Parabacteroides chongii: one gene and its partner. The main gene of each other region encodes a partner of the protein of the gene in region 2 in a complex. Links are inferred from orthologs where the notes say so. Each region holds a gene or a part of one and is shown on either strand. Other genes may lie near its edges.

What was found.
Region 1: the proteins of scpA (region 2) and meaB are in contact, whole or in part, in a crystal structure (PDB 8DPB), measured with the Methylorubrum extorquens proteins. The link is inferred for Parabacteroides chongii from one-to-one orthologs. Residues at the interface, in SOR27001.1 of Methylorubrum extorquens: Glu577, Glu578, Asn579, Asp580, Gly581, Arg582, Arg583, Arg585, His596, Ala604, Ser605, Ala608, Asp609, Gly611, Phe612, Asp613, Val614, Asp615, Ile616, Gly617, Pro618, Leu619, Glu625, Arg628, Gln629, Val631, Glu632, Asn633, Asp634, Glu661; in SOR26638.1 of Methylorubrum extorquens: Arg20, Ala21, Ala24, Arg25, Thr28, Ser32, Arg33, Arg34, His37, Thr98, Gly99, Gly100, Ser101, Ile102, Leu103, Lys106, Thr107, Ala110, Ala113, Ile114, Asp115, Arg116, Ala118, Phe119, Ile120, Arg121, Pro122, Pro124.

Annotation. Positions count from the first base shown.
Region 1 is NZ_CP120849.1:2,717,670-2,728,462, forward strand. What follows is about bases 2,900-5,671. They hold meaB (methylmalonyl Co-A mutase-associated GTPase MeaB), read right to left. Parts: upstream 4,949-5,671; coding sequence 3,851-4,948; downstream 2,900-3,850. Other genes in these bases: pfkA (6-phosphofructokinase), read left to right, coding at 2,900-3,779; P3L47_RS10215 (DUF1573 domain-containing protein), read right to left, coding at 5,021-5,671. In the rest of the region: type IX secretion system protein PorQ, read left to right, coding at 88-1,089; cmk ((d)CMP kinase), read left to right, coding at 1,112-1,801; P3L47_RS10200 (4-hydroxy-3-methylbut-2-enyl diphosphate reductase), read left to right, coding at 1,830-2,702; more of pfkA, read left to right, coding at 2,799-2,899; more of P3L47_RS10215, read right to left, coding at 5,672-6,133; P3L47_RS10220 (DUF1573 domain-containing protein), read right to left, coding at 6,163-6,540; P3L47_RS10225 (alpha-2-macroglobulin family protein), read right to left, coding at 6,696-10,793. UniProt on the Escherichia coli protein: Binds and hydrolyzes GTP. Likely functions as a G-protein chaperone that assists AdoCbl cofactor delivery to the methylmalonyl-CoA mutase (MCM) ScpA and reactivation of the enzyme during catalysis.
Region 2 is NZ_CP120849.1:319,332-330,323, forward strand. Bases 4,164-7,134 are described here. They hold scpA (methylmalonyl-CoA mutase), read right to left. Parts: upstream 6,739-7,134; coding sequence 4,588-6,738; downstream 4,164-4,587. Other genes in these bases: P3L47_RS01455 (glycosyltransferase family 2 protein), read right to left, coding at 4,164-4,435; mutA (methylmalonyl-CoA mutase small subunit), read right to left, coding at 6,751-7,134. Also shown: P3L47_RS01440 (ATPase), read right to left, coding at 1-570; P3L47_RS01445 (MFS transporter), read right to left, coding at 729-2,006; P3L47_RS01450 (DUF4922 domain-containing protein), read right to left, coding at 2,003-2,950; more of P3L47_RS01455, read right to left, coding at 2,975-4,163; more of mutA, read right to left, coding at 7,135-8,613; P3L47_RS01475 (RNA-binding regulator), read right to left, coding at 9,184-9,561; P3L47_RS01480 (winged helix-turn-helix domain-containing protein), read left to right, coding at 9,943-10,158; P3L47_RS01485 (alkaline phosphatase family protein), read right to left, coding at 10,216-10,992. UniProt on the Escherichia coli protein: Catalyzes the interconversion of succinyl-CoA and methylmalonyl-CoA. Could be part of a pathway that converts succinate to propionate.

The DNA of each region.
Region 1 (10,793 bases), 2.4 Mb from region 2 along the record:
TATACCTTTTTTCGGTTTTTTCCGTTTCTCTTTATGGAATATGTTATAACTGCATTTTATCTTTGTACGCATTTTGTTTAAGAAAATATGAGACATACATTAATTATATTGCTCTTTTCATTCGTTTTACAATCGGTCGCGGCACAATCCGGAGATCAGGTATTTGAATTTTTAACTTTACCTTCTTCTGCCCGGGCGAATGCCTTGGGAGGACATACCGTATCACTGGTAGAACGGGATCCGTCCCTTATCTTTCACAATCCGGCTCTGCTCGGCGGAGAAATGGACGGAATGATCAATCTGGATTATATGAATTATATAGCGGATGTCAATGTGGGGAGCGCTTTGTTTACGAAAGCTTTCCGCGAACGTGGTGCCTGGGGAGCGGGGGTGCATTATTTCCATAACGGGAAATTCAAGGGAATGGATGAACACAACCGGCCTACCGGCGATTTTACAGCAAACGATATCGCTCTGAATGGATTCTTTTCATACGACCTGTCCGAACGTTGGCGAGGTGGGGTTTCCATGAAGTTCCTGTATTCAAACTATGACATCTACACATCATTGGGACTCTGTTTTGATGCCGGATTAAGTTATTATAATTCGGAAAAGGAGTTTTCTTTCGGTGTTGTTCTGAAAAATATCGGAGCCCAGTTGAAGCCTTATTACGAAGATCGTCAGAAAATGCCGTGGGACATTCAGATGGGTATTACCAAAAAGATGAATCATGCCCCTCTGCGGCTGTCCCTGACAGCCATGTATCTGAACCGGTGGAAATTCGATTATATAGATAATGCCGATCCTGATTACAAAGGCGATAATTTTGCGAAAGCATTGTTTAAACACCTGGTGATCGGTATCGATTATATCCCCAGTGAAAACTTTTGGATCGGTGTCGGTTTCAATCCGAAAACGAAGATGGACATGAAACTGCAGGGAGGCGGAAACGGTCTGTCCGGATTTTCAGCAGGAGCCGGTGTGAAGATAAAAATGTTTGATGTCGGTGTCTCATTTGCTAAATACCATCCGTCAGCTATGTCGATGATGGTAAGCGTTTCGACAACACTCGCCGATTTTAAACCTTAGGAAATATAAATAAAATGTAAGCATGAAAAAGATAGTAATTGCGATAGATGGTGTTTCTTCTACAGGGAAAAGTACCATGGCAAAAGATTTGGCGAAAGAAATAGGTTATACTTATATCGATACCGGTGCCATGTACCGTGCCGTAACCTTGTATTGCATCCAGCATAATTTGTTCAAAGGCGATCAGATCGATGAAGAGAAGCTTCAGGCATTGATGGATGATATCCATATTTCTCTCCGTTTTAATCCGGAGACCGGTCGTCCGGATACTTATCTGAACGGCGTGAAGGTTGAAAAGGAAATCCGGGGAATGGAAGTCGCCAAATGGGTAAGTCCGGTAGCCACTCTCGGGTTTGTTCGTCGTGCACTGGTTGCCATGCAGCAGGAAATGGGGAAAGAAAAAGGGATTATCATGGATGGCCGGGATATCGGTACGGTAGTCTTTCCGGATGCCGAACTGAAGATTTACGTAACGGCCAGTCCGGAAGTACGTGCGCAACGCCGTTTGGATGAACTGAAGGCGAAAGGCGAAGCGGCTTCTTTTGAAGAAGTGCTCGATAATGTCAAGACACGTGACCATATCGATTCTACCCGCAAGGAAAGTCCGTTGCGCCAGGCGGATGATGCCGTTGTGCTGGATAACTCGCACATGACTATCGCTGAACAAAAAGCATGGCTTCTTGTTCAATATAATAAAGCTGCTGCCGAATAACAGGGCAGAGATCAATTAGTTTTTAGGAATGATTGAAGTCGAAATAGATAAAGGTTCCGGATTCTGTTTTGGAGTTGTCACAGCCATCGAAAGTGCCGAACGTGAGTTGGACAATACGGATATATTGTATTGCTTGGGTGACATTGTGCACAACAGTCTGGAAGTGGAACGTCTTCAGGTACAGGGATTGCGTACCATCGATCATGAAGAATTTTCCACACTGAAAGGAAAGAAAGTCCTGCTCCGTGCACACGGCGAACCTCCCTCTACCTACGAGATTGCCAAACAGAATGACATAACGATTGTCGATGCAACCTGTCCGGTTGTACTCCAGTTACAGAAGAGGATACATAAATGCTATCAGGAAACGCGTGAACATCATACGCAGTTGGTGATATACGGTAAAAAAGGACATGCAGAAGTGAACGGTCTGGTCGGACAGACGGAAGGGACCGCCATCGTGATCGAGAAGACGGAAGACTTGGACCGTCTGGATTTCGGACGTGATATCTGCCTCTTTTCCCAGACAACGAAATCGTTGGACGGATTCCGTAAGATCGTGGAAGAGATACAGAAGCGGAAAGCGGAAGACACCCGCTTTGAATATTACGACACGATCTGTCGTCAGGTAGCCAATCGTTTGCCGAATATAAAAGCCTTTGCATCCAGCCATGACTGGGTTTATTTTGTAGCGGGCAAAAAGAGTTCGAACGGAAAGATGCTGCTGGAAGAATGCCGGAAAGCGAATCCCAATACCATTTTCATTTCAGAGGTGAAAGAGATCACCGAACCGCTTCCCGCCGGTGTCCGCCGTGTAGGGGTTTGCGGGGCTACGTCCACTCCGAAATGGCTGATGGAAGAGGTCGCAGTCCGTATCCGGGAGTTGAATGCAGACCGTTGATCAAACGGTTAAGATTTCATGAAGTTTAAGTGAAAATGGAAGATTGTTGGCAAATAATTACTATTTTTGCCACGAATAATTTAAAATAAAGACGGTATGTCTACAATTAAATGTATTGGTATTTTAACGTCCGGAGGTGATGCTCCCGGGATGAACGCTGCCATCCGTGCAGTGACGCGTTCCGCTATTTATAACGGGATGAGAGTAAAAGGTATTTTCCGAGGATACAGAGGATTGATTACAGGTGAGATTGAGGAGTTCAAGACACAAAATGTAAGTAACATCATCCAGCGTGGCGGAACAATATTGAAAACGGCCCGTTGTATGGAGTTCAAAACTCCCGAAGGCCGTAAGCAGGCATATGACAAGTTAATGGAGGAAGGTATTGATGCGTTGATCGCCATCGGTGGTGACGGGACATTGACCGGTGCACGTATTTTTGCACAGGAATTTAATTATCCGATCGTCGGAGTTCCGGGTACAATCGATAATGACCTGTATGGTACAGATATAACGATCGGCTATGATACTGCATTGAATACAATCATGGAGTGCGTGGATAAGATCCGCGACACTGCCACTTCTCACGATCGTCTTTTCTTTATCGAAGTGATGGGACGCGATGCCGGTTTCCTGGCATTGAACGGTGCGATCGCTTCCGGTGCGGAAGCTGCCATTATTCCGGAAATATCCATGGAGAAAGACCAGTTGGCTGAAATGATCGAGAACGGTTTCCGTAAATCAAAGAACAGTAGTATCGTATTGGTTGCAGAAAGTGAAGTAACAGGTGGAGCAATGGGAGTTGCCGAACGTGTGAAAACTGAATACCCTCAATTCGATGTACGTGTGTCTATCCTGGGGCACTTGCAGCGTGGTGGTTCTCCTACGGCTCAGGATCGTATCCTGGCAACCCGTATGGGCGTTGGTGCGGTCGATGCTTTGCTGGATGACCAGCGTAATGTGATGATGGGGATACAGAATGACCAGATTGTATATGTTCCGTTCTCAAAAGCTATTAAGAATGACAAACCGATCAACCGTGATTTGCTGAATACACTGCGTGTGTCTTCTATCTGATCCGGTACTGAAGATAAAAAGAAAGCCCGTCGAATCAAACGATTCGACGGGCTTTCTTTTTATCTTTTGCGTTATTTCTTCGATAAGTTTTCGAGGAACAGATCCATCATCCTCTTGGCGGCAACGAATGAGCTGATTTCGTTGTTCAGCACCTGCTGCTCTGTATGGAGCAGCATGCTTTCAACTGCCGGATTATGATAGAATGTTTCCCGCAATGTATCGTTGATACTTTCATACATCCAGTACTTAGCCTGTTCATTCCGTTTGAAATTGAAATAACCGTTCTTTTTCGTGAACTCCATATATTCACCGACCATGTCCCAGATTTCCTTGATACCCAGGTTGTAGTAACCCGAATAGGTCAGCACTTTAGGAAACCATCCCGAATCTGCGGGTGGGAAGAGATGCAAGGCATTTCTGAACTGGGCAGCAGCCAATTTTGCTTTTTCGACATTATCCCCATCGGCCTTGTTGATAATAATACCGTCTGCCATTTCCATGATACCTCGCTTGATGCCTTGCAGTTCGTCGCCTGTTCCGGCCAGCTGGATAAGCAGGAAGAAATCGACCATGGAATGAACGGCCGTTTCGCTTTGTCCGACACCCACTGTTTCAACGAATACGGTATCGAAACCGGCTGCTTCACACAAGACGATCGTTTCGCGGGTCTTACGTGCCACGCCACCCAATGATCCAGCGGATGGGGAAGGGCGGATAAATGCATTCTTCTCGCGCGACAAAGCCTCCATGCGGGTCTTGTCTCCCAGAATACTTCCTTTGGAACGTTCGCTGCTCGGGTCGATAGCCAGTACCGCCAGCTTGCGCCCTTCCTTGATCAGATGCATGCCGAAAGCATCTATAGAGGTGCTTTTCCCGGCTCCGGGAACGCCGGTAATGCCGATGCGGACTGATTTACCGGCATGAGGAAGACATTTTTCGATGATTTCCTGTGCCAGCTGCTGATGTTCGTATTTTGCACTCTCGACCAGCGTAACTGCCTGGCTGAGGATGGTTATATTTCCTTTCAGTATCCCTTCGACAAACTCGGAAGGGGTATATTCTTTGCGTTGAAGTCTCTTTTTGAGGTAGGGGTTTACAGTCGGTACGTCGGCTACTCCCTTGTTTACCTTTAATCCTCTGTAAAGATCGTCGTTTTCGGGATGTTCCATAATTTAATTGATAATTGACAATTGACAATTAAGGGGCAACAACAATATTTCATTGTCAATTGTCCATTGATTTTACTTTTCTGCTGTTACCTTTATGAGGCGAACAGGACCGTTCGGGTCGTTACATACAATATTTACCAGTGCTTCCAGCTTCGTCTTTATTTCTCTCGGACGAACTGATATTTTGAATATAGCCGTTGTTCCCGGCTTCAATTCTTTTTTCCCTCCTGAAATATCGATCCGTTCATCATCGCAGGTGAAACTGTGTATGATAAGCGGTGACTTTCCGGTGTTGGTCACCTCTACAGTGCCGGTTACTTTCCCTCCGATCAACGGTATAAAGCTTCCTTTCTCCGGCAGCTTGCCGAAGTCGAGCAATGTTCCTGACAACTGGGCTACCGGGGCCTGCGCCTTATCAGCAGCAGTCAGTTTGCCGAAGTTATCGATGATATTGGCGGCTACGTGTACCTTTCCGGTTACTTCTTTTTGACCGATACTTTCGATCGTCAAAGGTATTTCTGTCGTAACCCTACCTTTTCTTTTTGCCGCTTTCGCGTCCAGCAACAAAGTGATTTCACCTACTTCGTCCGGAGCCAGTTGGGTCGGGCGCACTTCTACGGTCAGGTAGTGAGGCACTTTACCCTGGTGTATCGTCAGCGTTGTCTTTCCTTCATTTTTGACACTGATCTTTTCTCCCAGTGTATCGTCGGGGCGGACACTGCTGTACAGCACCGTTTTAGTCTGCATTTTCAGGTCACCTATCGAGTAGGGGAAAATCTGAAGCGGTATAAGCGGTTTCGGTGTTACGTTTCCTTTGATAGCCAGCGTATAGCTGCCTTTTTTACCATTGCTGAATATTGAGATCGTTTTGTAGAACGGGCCAGGACGTCCTTTGGGATTATAGGTCACTTTTACGTTTCCGGTCTTTCCCGGGGCGATAGGTTCTTTTGTCCATTCCGGTTGCGTGCAGCCACAAGAAGCAGTGATACGAGTGATGACCAGCGGACCGTCTCCCGTATTTTTAATAACAAAAGTATGACTGGCCAATCCATCCGCTTCGGCGATAGTACCGAAGTTATAGGTCAGTTCGTCTGCACTTATCTGAGCTCCGTTCTGTGCCGCTATATTAGCTGTTATCAGGAATAGGCAGCATAGAATAAAGCCCAGTCTTTTCATATTCAGCATTCTTTGTTTTTAGTTTAGCTTGTTGTAAATTAAATTACCTCTCCCCGTATGGTCAGGATGTAACTTCCGGTTTTACCGTTGCTGTAAACTGAAATTGTTTTGGAGAACGGTCCGGGACGTCCTTTCGGATCGTATGTTATTTTAATATCTCCGGTCTGACCGGGAGCGATCGGTTCTTTTGTCCATTCGGGGGTTGTACATCCGCAGGAAGCAATTACGCGAGTGATTACCAGCGGAGCTTCGCCTGTATTTTTAACTACAAATGTAGTAGATACTTTTCCATCGGCTTCTTTAATTTGTGCAAAGTCGTGAGAAGTTTGTTCTGCAGAAATAACTGCTTTTTTCTGAGCAGAAGCTATTCCTGTAGCAAGCAGGATTGCCATAAAAATAAAAATAATCTGTTTCATTTTACTTTTTATTTAGCTATTGTTTATTTTACAAAGATAGAGATTTAGAATTGAAAATCGGGAATTGAAGGTCGAAATTTACAATCGGTGGATAGACTGTTTGTTTGTCAATCATGATATTCAATCTCTCATTTTTAATCCCCGACTTTCTATGTTTACTTAACCAGGATTGTCTCGCTTTCCGTATGCGAAACAAATTCGGGAGCGTACAGGCATTGAATTGTACTGATTCCACCTGCATATTCTCCTGTACGTGTTACGTAAACAGGATATTCGATAACGAAGGTTCCTACCGGCAGACGGTTAAAGAAGAAGTTCTCCGATACGTCTGTCGGTGACTGGTAATACATTACTCCGTCTCTGAATTTCGTTCCTGAAATCTGGTCGGCCGGTTCGAAACATCCTGCCCGTAAGTCTTTCAGGAATACATAATCCATTTCACGATCCGTGCGGATAGTCAGGCGTACTACTACTTTGTCGCCTATGCGAAGTTTACCGTCGGTTACCGGCTGTATCTGCAGGCCGGTGCCGCTATTGCTTTCGATGAACAATTTCTTTTCAACGTTGAGTACCCCCTTCTGTTTATCTACCTTATTTATATTTTCGAAGTACTGTTCGTAAACGGCTCCCCAGGCAGGTACATTTCCTTCCTTTCGGATGGAAACGGAATTGCTTCCGGAAGAAATTTCTTTTCCGTCCAGTACGACCTTCAGATAACCGGTTGCCGTTTCACCTTCGGCAGTGCTGTATGTTTTACCTCCCCAGTCGACGGTACAGGTATTGTTATCATTCAGCCAGTCACTTCCGGTCAATAATAGGGCGTAGATCGCATTCAGTGTAGCTGGAACCGACTCCCAGTTCTGAGTACGTTTCTGGTTCAATAACCATTGCTTCATGCGGTCGGTATCTTTAGAGTCCGGCGATAAAGTATTGAATACTTTCATCAACAGACAATGCGTATCGATCGGGGAGATAAAGAAACCGTTCTCTCTCCGGTTGTTCGCCCAATACATGCCCTGTTCGGTAGAGATGGTAGCTGTTTTACGCAACCAGGCAAGTATCTCGCTGGCCACTTCCTTTTTACCGTTCCGGTGCATCAATAGGGCAATTTCTCCTTTACCGTAAAGGTTCTGTTTATTCCATGTTTTTTCAGCCTGTGTCGTGTAGAAACGAATCGCTTCGCGGGCCTCACCCAGTTCAGGTATATCCCGGTAAGAGCTACGGACGAATAAGAATTCCAGTTGCAATGAGTTCGGTGAACTGGCCTGCCACTTCTTATCGACTTGTTGCAGGCGTTCGTAATCCGATTGCATCTGTTTGTCCAGATACCTGAGTGCCTTCATCTGCATCTCTTTTTCTTCTTGTCCGTATTGAACGGCACCCAGTTCTACCAATTGTGACATTCCTTTCAGGATATGCAGTGTGATCTCGCGGCTGGGATAGAAGCCTTTGAACCATCCCCATGCGCCGTCTTCATTCTGTTGCTTCAACAATTGTTGCAAAGCCAGTTCGCGTTGCTGGGCAGCACGATTCAGGTCGAACAATAAGGATAACCGTTGTTTCTGCTCTGTTTCGTTGTCGGCAGCCAGTACCCACGGCGTTTCTTGAAGCAGGATATTTTTCAGTTCCTGGTTCTTTTCCAGGTTTGAATACAGGGTTGAAGCTGTTCCTCCCTGGGCCTTCCACTGGCTGATCACTTTCTGTATGCGCGGATTGGCAGTAGCGATATAGTTAGCCAGTGTGTTGCTGTAATACGAAGCGAACCATGAAATGATATTGTCGTTGGCCGGCTGCGTTAACGTCGGCAGGGCCTGTACGGCATACCAGATCGGGTTGGCTGTCAGTTCCAGTGTCATACTGAACGGCTTACGGGTTCCGGAGGGTTGATTGCCGGATAACCGGATCTGCTTTTCGTTTTCTCCCATCAGGTAGAACGGCGTGCTTTCCGTAACAAGCAACTGGTTCGATAGGACTGGGATCAGGTGTTGTTCGCCATCGCTGCCTGAATCCGAGTCGGCTACGATACGTATTCCGATCAGATTGGTTGTTTCCGGCACGCGGAATGTCCATGAAGCTGTCGTAATACTGTCGGCAGCCAGTGTGAATGTTTTCTGCGACTTGGTTAAACAGATAATTGGCTGATCGGTTGCCGGATCAAATAATTCGAGGCTTACTCGTCCAGAGATAGATTCCTTTGAATTGTTTATCACCTGTGTATTGACAGACACTTCGTCACCCTGGCGCATGAAGCGCGGGAGATTCGGCACGACCATCAACGGCTTACTGCTGATCACTTCTTTTGTCAACAGACCGTATTTCATATCGGATGTGTTAGCCACAGCCTGGAACTTCCAGGTCGTATTGCTTTCCGGTAAAGTGAATTGCAGCTCTATATCACCTTCTTTGTTCGTCAAGAGGGCAGGGTAGAAGAATGCAGTTTCATTAAAGTTCTCCCTTACCTGCAACATTGTTTCCTGCGGTGTATCCGCTGCGCCTTCATCCGCTTTCTGCGACTGTGATACAACTGCATTTTCTTCCAGTACACCTCCGGTAATCGTTACGGCATCATCTAATATATATTCAACAGCTTGGGATTCTGCCATCATCGGGGCGGCCGACGATTTCATCATGATACCTCCGCCATAGGCTCTACGGTTTCTGAAATCCATAATGCCCTGCCAGTTCAAACGGTCATACTGATAATCAGGTATATTAATACGATCAGGTCTTCCGGCATCGTACATCATTTTCTGATCCATACCGGTTCCTGTATTAAAGAATGGGATGTTCAGGTAAACAGAACGTTCCGGATTGAAGTACCAGTTGAACGGTAAAATCTTATCCAGTGAGGCATCATACATGCTTGCCAGTACCTCTGCACTAACGGGAACGGAATCAGCATCCAGTATGCGGAATTTCCAGGTTTCCCGGCTACCCGGCAGCAGACGGTCGCGGAAAGTCGTCGGTTTAATAGTCAGACGGCGATCCGGTTGCTGACGTTTGATTTGCGACTGGGTGGTGTACAACCTTCCGTTCTTTACGAAGGTGAAGCTGGCAACAATACCTTTTCCATAGCTTTCCAGGAATGGAATACGGAAAAGATGGTTCTCATTATTTAATACCAACCGTTTACGTGAAATACATTTGCCATCCTGATACAATTCATAAAGGACATGAGCCTCTTTGTCGGATGTACCGAACAGTATATTGGCTTCTTCTCCCGGCAGGCAATCGGTCTTCTCATTCAATAACCATAGATGTGTGAATACCGGTGGTCGTTTATCTCGCAGACTATATAATATAAAGTCTTGTTGTGTAGTGGCTGGACGACCTTTTGAATCTTTGGCTTCCAGTTTGATGCGATAACGACCGGCAGCCAGTTTTTTGAATGCTTCTTTGTCGATGGCCTGTCCGGAAACGAATTTGCCGGCTCCGACCTGTTGTTCTTCTTTATATTCTTCCTGTCCGTAGAGGGTATCTGTTCCTTTATCACTTAATTTATAGATTGTATAAGTACCCTCGATAGTTAGTTTCTCCCCGTTCAGCGTCTGTGCCGATACGATTGCATTAACAGAGTCCTTGTCTATTTGTGAGGGAATATCGGTATTCAGGACGATACTGGTTTCTCCGACTGAGAACGTATAGGTTGCTTCCTGCGTCTCTCCGTTACTGTCGGTCAGGGTTGCTGTTACGATGTAACTCTGATAAGGGAAGAAGCTGTATCCGTTTGTCGATTTCTCCGGACGGAATTTGAAGGAGAACGTACCATCGTTGTCGATTGTTGTGGTTCCTTCTGCCACCTGTTCGTTCGTGTTACCACCAAAATAATTACGCATCCAGAAAGGTTGCTTGTTAATACGGTAAGTCACTTCTCCGCTTTGCAGGGAAACGCCGGAGAAAGTCTGTGCTTTCCCTTCGATCGTCACTTGGTCGCCGAAAGAAATATCTCCTTTGACAGGCAATAGCTCGACAAAGAAAGTCGGGCGTTTGTATTCTTCCACACGTACGCTGGTGCTGGTATACTCGGTGGAAAGGGTGAACATTCCGCTAAGTGTCTGCTGAGGCAATGTAAACTCGCCGTTGAAAGAACCGAATTTGTCGGTCTTCAACTCTTTGGTTGCCACTTCTTTCCAATTGGCATCCCGTAAAGTGATCTTATAGGTTTCTCCTTCTACGGCGTATGGTGTTTCTGTATCGTTGACATAAGCTATACCTTTAAAATAGAGGTTTTGTCCCGGACGATACAATCCCCG
Region 2 (10,992 bases):
GTTTGGAAAAGGTTGCCGGTAAACCCTATCCATAATTGATGCTGGGGTCAGCCCATATTGTGAAAGAAACAGGTCTTTAAGAGCCGGAGGCAGCTGGTCTTTCAATACATCCCCGATCAATAGTTTGCCCAATACGGCACCGCTTCCCTCATCGCCCAGAATAAATCCGAGGGGAGAAACGTTCTTTACAATCTCTTTACCATCGTAATAGCAGGAGTTCGAACCGGTACCCAGGATACAAGCTATCCCCGGCTTGTCGCCACACAAGGCACGGGCTGCAGCCAGGAGATCGCTCCCAACCTCTACAGGAACAGACAAATACCGGTTGACAGACCGCCGGATCATGTCATTCTTTTCAGGGAAAGCACAGCCCGCCCCGTAAAAACAGACGACGGAAGGTATGAGATCTTTTAATGCAGGCAGCAATCCGGTTTCAATCTCCTTCCTCATCTCTTCTTCCGTCTGAAAGAAAGGATTCATACCCCGTGTTTGGAAACGAAGAACAGATTTTCCTTTCTCCACCATACACCAATCCGTCTTCGTTGAACCGCTATCGGCTATTAATATCATATTATACGCTTTAAGTTATTATTTTACAAGCATAAAACGGTATTAACAACCCTTTCTATTTGCTTGTCGACAATTATGAACAAGCCTGTCGATAATTATGAACAAGCCTGCCGATAATTATGAACAAGCTTGTCGACAATTGTCGGCAGACAATTTTATTAGCCCTCTTTCCGGCCAAATACCGGATCTATTTTTAGGAAAGCAGTGACAATTAATGTGATCAAACAGCACCCCATCACCCACCAAAAGAAGTTTACGTACCCCAATTGTTCCTGTAACCATCCGGCCACCATGCCAGGAAGCATCATGCCTAATGCCATGAAAGCCGTACAGATTGCATAATGTGCCGTTTTATGTTCTCCTTCAGAGTAATAGATCAGGAAAAGCATATAGGCCGTAAAACCAAACCCGTATCCGAACTGCTCTATGAAGACACAGACATTGATCGTGATCAAACTTTCCGGCAGTGCGGTACTCAGGTAGATAAAAGTCAAGTCAGGCAATGTAATAGCTAACGCCATCGGCCAAAGCCATTTCTTCAGACCTCCTTGTGAAGCCACAATACCACCGATTATACCACCCAGCGTCAGACCTATAATGCCGATCGTGCCATATACCAAACCTAATTCCGACGTGGTCAAGCCCAGTCCGCCCACTTCCCGCGAATCAATCAGGAACGGTGTCACCAGCTTCACCAACTGGGCTTCGGGAAAACGATACAACAGCATAAACAGAATAGCTACCAAAGCTTGCTTCTTCTTGAAAAAAGAAACAAAGGTAGCAAAGAATTCCTTAAAGATGGTGGAAGCCGTCACCGTCACAGCCGCCTTATCGGAAGCAGGTACCGGCAATATATATTTATGATACAGGCAAAAGCCGATAAACAAACCTGCCATAATCAGAAAAGTGATCGACCATGCCAGCGGAATCTTACCGGTAGCCACTTCAAGCACCCCTGCCAGCATAACCAGCAACCCCTGTCCTGCAATCGTTGCAATCCGGTAGAAAGTACTGCGTATTCCCACATAAAAAGCCTGTTCATGCGGATCGAGCGCCAGCATATAAAAACCGTCTGCCGCAATATCATGTGTAGCCGAACTAAAAGCCACCAGCCAGAAGATAGCCAGCGATAACTGGAAAGCATACTCCATCGGCAACGTAAATGCGATCCCGGCAAGCCCTGCGCCGATCAGAAACTGCATCGTAACGACCCACCATCGTTTCGTCTTCAATAAATCAACAAAAGGACTCCAAAAAGGTTTAATAACCCACGGCAGATACAGCCAACTGGTATAAAGGGCAATATCGGTATTGCTGATTCCCATCCGTTTGTACATAATGACGGAGATCGTCATCACAGCTACATAAGGCAATGCCTCAGCAAAATAGAGTGTGGGAATCCAACTCCAGGGAGAAGTTCGCTTTGTCTGATTCATAAAGAGTATAATTTAGATTTACTGATTAAAAGATCCATCTCCTTTTCCGGGAGACAGGTTTCACGAAGGATTTGCCGAAGGTCGTCTGCCGTTACCTTACGGAAATCCTTTTCCAAAGGAGTCACAAAGACACCTGCCATCTCGACGGTTGCCGGACTGATCAATATATTAGCTTCTCCTTCAGCATAATAACAGGAAGGATGCAAATTCTTTCTCGGATAGATACACGTGATCCATTTGCCGTCTTCTTTCCACGACAACACATTCATCATCGGTTCATATTCGCCCATCTTACAGTCCATAAGTTCATACAGATGGTCGAACAGGGCAACTGCATCTTCCCTCTTTCCGGAAACAATCACAAACGCAGGCTGCAAGAAGTCACGTAAAGCGTATAGTACAGCCTGTCCTTTTACTTTCACCTCCTCCTTGGCTGCCTGGAGCCAGTTCACCTCAAGAGGTAAAAATCCTTTACTTCCAGCCTGGAAATGCATATGGTCGGGAGCCGAAGCACCGCATTTCGGACCGTTATAGAAGACTATAAATTCGTCGAGCGCCTCCGCCAGTGCCAGCATATCGGCATAACGTCCCCAGATACACTGCTCCTGATGTGCCCGGATGGGAATCGTCAGATGTTCCGGAAAGATGGGATAAGGATTCACGATGATCTGGTATTCATCGCCGAAGTCGATCCATTGCTGATTGCCGGGACGATTGGCTTCACAAAGAAAACAGGGACGGGCAGCCAGTGAAGCTTTATCTATCTTAGCTGCCGACGACCGGATACGTTCCGGATTGAACTGTAACTCCACCTCATATCCGTTTACCATGAGTTTTCGCGATTGCACCCGGTCGAGAGCAGCATAGTTCGTTCGTGCCAGTTCCCAATTCCTGCGATGGTAACTTATCAGTTCCCGGACTTGCTGAGTTATACTTCCATTCATAATTCAGATTCCTTTTAAACAGACTTAGCCCAAACCACTTCTCTTTAACAATTCTATCGTACGCAAGCTGTCCTTATAAGCGTTATGCTCATTCATCTTCCGTATGTCGAGTGCCGCATCCGTATTGTCTTCCCAGCGCCGGCACAGATACAGGACATCGTAAATACGTCCGATCCGATACGTCCTGGAGATAGCCAGACCGATCGCGTAATCTTCCCCGTAACTCACATTCGGCATTTTCAGCTCACGCAGGATCGGGGTATAAAAAGCACGGGGCGCTCCCAATCCATTGATCCGAAGCGCATTGTTACGACCGTTCTCTTCCGTCCATTCGCGATGGTCAATGATTCCGGGCGGTATTTCATTCAGGTCGAAGTCAGTCATCTTATAGGTTCCGATCACCATGGCACACTCTTCCGCATAGAAAGCATCCACTATCTTTTGCAAGGTATCCGGACCGCTATAAACATCATCGCTGTCAAGCTGCACGGAGAATTTACCGCACAGCGGATGTGCCGCCGCCTCATTCCAACAACCACCGATACCCAGATCATCCCGTTCGGGAATCAAATGGATCAGACGGTCGTCGGTTACATAACGGTCAATCAATTCGGTCGTCCCATCCGTCGAATGGTTATCTACAATGATCAGATTAAATTTAAAGTTCGTCTCCTGCCCCAATACCGAACGAATAGCGTCTTCGATCGTACGCACACGGTTACGAACCGGAATGATTACCGAGGCTTCATACTTAAATCCTCTTGATTGAAATTTCACCTTTTTAGGCTTCTTCGTCAATAAAGCTCCGTAAAAATGCAATAAAGGTTTGCATGCCTGCTCCATTTCAAGCTGTACCTCCCGGTTTTTCGGATCTACATAATCGAACTGTTTTTCGCCACTCTTACGCAAGTCTATTTCTTCGCAAGTATACAGGTATTCTCTCAGGTGAACAAGCCCGAGTATTTTGGACATATGCAGACGCAAATGATAAAAGCCTGCATATTTATATGAAACCGAAGATTTCTTTAAGCCACCGAAATAATTATCCAAGGCTCTATAAGTTATTATCATCAAAGGTCCAAAGTCGAAATCGTCACGCAAGCTTCCCTGCTGGTAATCGTTTACCGGATGTTCCTGCCTGATTCCGCCGGTCAGGAGATAATGATCGGCATAAACCATGTAACAGAATTTACTTTCAGACACGGAAATCATTCGTTCCAATCCGTTCTGTCCGAACTTTAAGGGAGTATAACGGGTATAATACAATACATTGCGGTTATCCGCCAGCTGATATATCGACCTCATCGTCTGCGTACTGGTCAATGTATCGATCTGTAGAATCTCACAACCTTCGTAAGGTTCCGCTTCCGGGTTGGAAGTCATTAAATATATTTTGTCAGTCAGTCCGGTGCTTCTCAGTTCGTCGACCGTCGGCTTCACCTGTTCCGGAGATATATAAGGTATAAAGCAGTTTATTCTATCCATAGGTATTAAATGGTGTTACATTATTAAGACTGTAAACTTAAACAAAAAGTATGTGATAAACGATAAAGGAAAGTCATTTTCGGTCGAATAAACGACAAAAGGGTTGCCTCATCACGAGACAACCCTCTTTATATAATCATAAGAATCTCTTCTTATTCTTCTCCTAACAGGATTTCCAGGATCTGAACAGCAGCCTTAGCCACTGAAGTACCCGGGCCGAAGATAGCAGCAACACCTGCTTTATACAGGAAGTCGTAGTCCTGTGCAGGGATTACACCACCGGCGATGACGATGATGTCTTCGCGGCCTAACTTCTTCAGCTCATCGATAACCTGCGGGATCAATGTCTTGTGTCCGGCAGCCAGAGAAGAAACACCCATTACGTGAACGTCGTTTTCAACAGCCTGACGGGCAGCTTCTGCCGGAGTCTGGAACAACGGTCCCATATCCACGTCGAAACCACAGTCTGCATAACCTGTTGCAACAACCTTAGCACCACGGTCGTGTCCGTCCTGACCCATTTTAGCGATCATGATACGAGGCTGGCGACCTTCTTTCTTAGCAAACTTTTCTGTCAGCTCGCAAGCCTTAATGAAGTCTGCATCTTTCTTTGTTTCTGATGAATACACGCCTGATATAGTTCTGATGATTGCTTTATAACGTCCCACAACAACTTCGCAGGCATCCGAGATTTCTCCCAGTGATGCACGCAGGCCGGCAGCCTTAACAGCCAGTTCCAGCAAGTTGCCTTTCTTAGTTTTCACACATTCAGTGATATCGGCCAATGCTTTCTGAACAGCTTCTTCGTCGCGGTTTTCACGCAACACCTTCAAATTGGCAATCTGTTCGTTACGAACGGCAGTGTTGTCGATTTCAAGGATATCGATCGGATCTTCTTTCGGCAGACGATATTTGTTAACACCAACGATTGTCTGAACACCTGAGTCGATACGAGCCTGTGTACGAGCTGCAGCTTCTTCGATACGCATCTTCGGAAGACCTGTTTCGATGGCTTTTGCCATACCGCCCATGCTTTCGATTTCCTGGATCAATGCCCAACCTTTGTGTACCAGTTCGTTTGTCAAAGATTCTACATAGTAAGAACCGGCCCACGGGTCGATTTCCTTACAGATCTTTGTTTCTTCCTGGATATAGATCTGTGTGTTACGAGCGATACGTGCAGAGAAGTCTGTCGGCAATGCGATAGCTTCGTCCAGCGCGTTGGTGTGCAGAGACTGTGTATGTCCCAGTGCAGCAGCCATAGCTTCGATACAAGTACGGCCTACGTTGTTGAACGGATCCTGTTCTGTCAATGACCATCCTGAAGTTTGGCAGTGAGTACGCAATGCCAGTGATTTCGGGTTCTTGGCTCCGAAGCTCTTCACGATCTTCGCCCACAACATACGTGCAGCACGCATCTTGGCGATTTCCATGAAGTGGTTCACACCGATAGCCCAAAAGAATGACAGACGCGGAGCGAATGCATCCACATCGATTCCTGCGTTCACACCGGCACGAAGATATTCCATACCGTCGCACAGTGTATAAGCCATTTCGATATCTGCCGTAGCACCGGCTTCCTGCATGTGGTAACCGGAGATAGAAATAGAGTTGAACTTCGGCATCTTCTGTGATGTATATTCGAAGATATCAGCGATGATCTTCATAGAGAATTCAGGCGGATAGATATAGGTGTTACGCACCATGAACTCTTTCAGGATATCGTTCTGAATTGTACCGGCCATTTCTTCCAACTTAGCGCCCTGTTCCAGACCTGCGTTGATGTAGAATGCCAATACCGGAAGAACGCCACCGTTCATGGTCATGGAAACAGACATCTTGTTCAAAGGAATACCAGCGAACAATACTTTCATGTTTTCCAGCGAACAGATGGATACACCTGCTTTACCAACGTCACCTACAACACGTTCGTTGTCGGCATCGTATCCACGGTGTGTCGGAAGGTCGAATGCAACAGACAGACCTTTCTGACCGGAAGCCAAGTTACGACGATAGAATGCATTTGATTCTTCTGCGGTAGAGAAACCGGCATACTGACGGATCGTCCAGGGACGCATAGCGTACATACCGCTATACGGACCACGCAGATAAGGAGGCAGACCGGATGCATAGTTCAGATGCTCCATACCTTCCAGGTCTTCTTTCGTATAAACAGGTTTCACCTCGATATGCTCAGGTGTTTTCCAATCGGCTTCAATGCCATTGGCTTTTGCCCATTCGGCAGCATTGGTAGCTGCAAAACCGGCATTCTTGATATCTATGTTTTTAAAATTTGGTCTCATAATTGTTTCTACTTAAGCGATTCCTAATTTTGCGTTGAAAGCCTTCAATGTTTCGAGCACGTTGCTCTTTACATTGATAAATTGATCGATACCCTGAGCTTTCAGGTCTTCCATACATTCAGGAGCACCGGCTACAACGAACTCAGCACGTCCGGCCAATGCTTTATAAGCAGCAGGAGCATATTCTGCATATTCGTCATCACTAGAACAAAGAACAACGATCTGAGCACCTGCTTCCATCGCTGCATCAACGCCGGCTTCTACTGTTTCGAAACCTAAGTTATCAATTACCTTGTATCCTGCACAAGCAAAGAAGTTACTTGAGAACTGTGAACGGGCAATACGCATAGACAGGTTACCGATAGTCAACATAAACACTTTCGGAGTCTTACCGCTATTTTCCGTTGCCAGACGCAATGCTTCAAATTCAGATGCACCACGAGAGAAATCAAGAGGAGTAACAGTTGATTCACCACAAGAGTGACCACCGCCACAACAGCAGGAAGCTGTTTCTTTGATCTTACCGGCAGCTACTTCTGTGAAGTTCGGGAACTGGTTAGAACCCAGCAGGATTTCACGACGGGTAGCAACCGCTTTCTTACGGGCTACGTTAGAAGCATTTACTGCATTCTGTATGTTACCGTTAGCCACTTCAGCGCCGAAACCGCCATTGTCTTCTACTTCCAGGAACAGTTTCCAGGCAACGTCAGCCAACGAGTTAGTCAGTACTTCTACATAATAAGAACCGGCAGAAGGATCGACCACCTTATCCAGGTGACATTCTTCTTTCAGCAGTAATTGTTGGTTACGTGCGATACGTTCTGAGAAATCATCCGGAGTCTGATAAGTCTTATCGAACGGACGAACAGTGATAGAATCAACACCGGCCAAAGCAGCAGACATCGCTTCAGTCTGAGAACGCAACAGGTTTACGTGAGCATCGTAAACAGTCATGTTCCATTCGGAAGTCTGAGCATGTGCATTCATCTTGCAGGCACAGTTGCATGCAGGATTGTAAGCAGCAACGATCTCAGCCCACAACCAACGGGCAGCACGGAACTTAGCAATTTCCATGAAGTAGTTGGAGCTGATACCCAGATTGAATTTGATCTTCTTGGCAACTTCGTCTGCGCTGAAACCGGCTTCAGTCAGCTTCGCCATCAGTTCGTTACCCCAAGCCAATGAATAACCCAGTTCCTGAGTGATATAAGCACCGGCATTGTTGAAGTAGAAACCGTTTACAGCTAATACTTTATAACCAGGTAAAGCCTGTCCTGCTTTGAGCACAGCAGATGCAGCTTCCACCCAATTTCCATTTTCTTTACCTTTCACTAACGGTTTCTTGAAAGGATCGTAGTTGACAGAACCGAAACATTTCTCCAGATCCACGTCTTTACCTTTCAGATAGTATTCCAGAATACCGATCAGCTTTTCAGCCTTGCAGTTGCAAGTGTTGAAGTTCAGCTCGACAGATTCCGGACAGATACCATTCAGTAATGTTGCAATATTTTCGGCATTCACTTCATCACCCTTGATGATGAAACCGAGTGAAGTAACCCCTTTGTTCAAAATGTCAAGCGCTTTTTCGTTAGCTTCTTTGAAACAAGTTACTTCGATGTTCTGGCGTACCTTCCAATCGTTATCCTTCTTTGTTCCGCGAACATAAGGGAATTCACCGGGAAGAGACTCGGTTGTCTTCAAACCTTCGATGTCTTCTGCACGATAGAAAGGATTTACATTAAATCCTTCGCCTGTCTTCCAAACAAGCTTTTTCTCAAACGGAGCACCTTTCAGGTCAGCCGTAATCTTCGCCATCCATTCTTCTGTAGAGACCGGAGCGAAATCTGAGAAAAGTTTTTCTTTTAGTTCTGCCATAATATTAGTTATTTATAATACTGGTATTAGTAATTGTTCAATAGTATATTGTTCAATAACAGGAGGCAAAGGTAGAATAAATAAACAGGAAGAACAATGAAAAATAAACGAAATTGCTCGTCCTTTTAACGCCTTTTAGTGGTATAAGGGCCATTCCTGTATCATTCTGACAGGACTGATGAAATTTATTTATATTTTTTCCGCATAAAGAGAACATCGAAAAGAAATAATACTTAATTTTGCAGCGTCAAACAATGAAAACTATGACACGAAACGGTGCATTCGTCTAGTGGCCTAGGACGCCGCCCTCTCACGGCGGAAACTCGGGTTCGATCCCCGGACGCACTACAAAGAAGCCTGCTGATTCATTTTGGTAGGCTTTTTTGTTTTCCTCATTCTCCACAGACATTTCCACAGCAAAGAAATATTATCCCCATCCCCAAGGGGATTTTCCCCCACCTTGATGGGGAATTACAAAATAGGACTAGCTTGGATCCTATGTTTCTAAATCTATCTTAAACAAAAAAAGCGCCCCTTATCGAGTCGCTTTCCTTTTGCTATAAATTCGGATTAATATCTTCTTCCGCCACCGTTGTTACCGTAGCCTCCGCGATTACCGCCACCGTAGCCACCGCCACGATTGCCACCGCCGAAACCACCGCCACGATTACCGCCGCCGAAACCGCCACGGCTTCCACCACGATCTTCTCTCGGACGTGCTTCTGTTACGTTGATTACTTTTTCATCATAAGTAGCCTGGTTTAATTCCTCGATAGCCTTACGGCCCATTTCGTCATCCTTCAATTCTACGAAACCGAATCCTCTTGAACGGCCTGTTTCTCTGTCTGTAATAACTCTAGCAGAAAGGATTTCACCATAATCTGCAAATAAATCGTTTAAGTCAGCGTCTGTGACGTTGTAACTCAAATTTGAAATGTAAAGATTCATTTATAAAAACTTATTTAGTTAATTGTTTATTGAGGGATGAATAGAATAATAGTTGAATGAATGTACTTTACAAATCTAAGTTGCGAGCAAAACTTCAAATACAAGTTTAAATCAATCTCAATACACCGCAAATGTAAGATTAAATTTGACACTACCGTACTTTATAACAATCTTTTTCAACATTTTTTTCCTCCAAAACGCTTATAAACAAACAATCATTTTTTTTAAGCCCCTGGATATCCATTGTCCTGATTTACAAAAAAAATCTTTTGCAGGACCGTCCTTTTTATAAAACACACTAAAATAACAGCCGGAATATATCATTTCTCCTCCCAATTCAGTTTAAATACTACATACCATAAACATAAAAGAGAGTTTGTCATGACAAAAGGAACAATTGGATTAAATGCAGGTACCATCTGGAATCTGTTGCTGGATGGTGGATGCTGGAGTTTTGAGGAGTTGAAGAAAGCAACATCTTTGTGTGAAGCTGATTTATGGTCTGCAATCGGTTGGCTAGCCCGCGAAAACAAGATTCAGATCAAAAGTGCCAGTAGTCAGATCGCTTTTTGTCCGGGGATGAATTTCAGTTATTAAAAGAAGCCCTTTGATAAAATTAAAAAGCGATCTGTATCAGATCGCTTTTTTTATTGTTTAACGAAACAGGGTGTTTACAACCTCACTGTCACCATCATTCGGCGCAGGTTCCAGCCCCAGCAGGCGGCAAATGATCAGATATAAATTGACATTAGCCATTACCGGCAATTCCACATTCTTTTTAAAGGACGGTCCTGCTGCATAAAAGATAGCCTCCATCTCCGGAGTAAAATTATCATAGCCATGAGTTGCCCCCAAATAAGGATAAGGCCTATCACGAAAATGCAGATAGGTTCCGATATGCGGCAAGACCACCAGGTCGCCTATGCGGGGATTACTTCCATAGACATATTCGGCTGGTATTTCGTCTTTCTTCCAGACGGTGACATTCGGGACCTTTTTCAGAATATTGTAAGCAGTCTCCGTATAACTTTTCTTCGGATAAAGTAAAGTCGGGACACCGTCAAAAATGTAATCGAAACTATCGCGGGGCAAGTAGTCATTCAGATTAACATATTTCTCCGGTACACAGGTAGCCATTCCATGATCGGAAAGGACAATGAAATCGATCTTATCAAAAATATCCAGTCGGCGGGCTTCCTCAAAGAAATGTGCCAGTACCCGGTCCAGCTCCTCTACCTTCCGCAAGGTAGCTGAAGAGTCAGGCGTACAGACATGTCCGATCGCATCCGGCTCTTCTATATACCACATAATCAGATGAGGACGTATATCTTCAGGCAGACGCAACCAGGCTACGACAGAGTCGGCACGATCCGAATAAGGGACCTGCTTATCAAAAGGTTTCCAAATAGAAGGTTGCCGCCCCTGAATCGG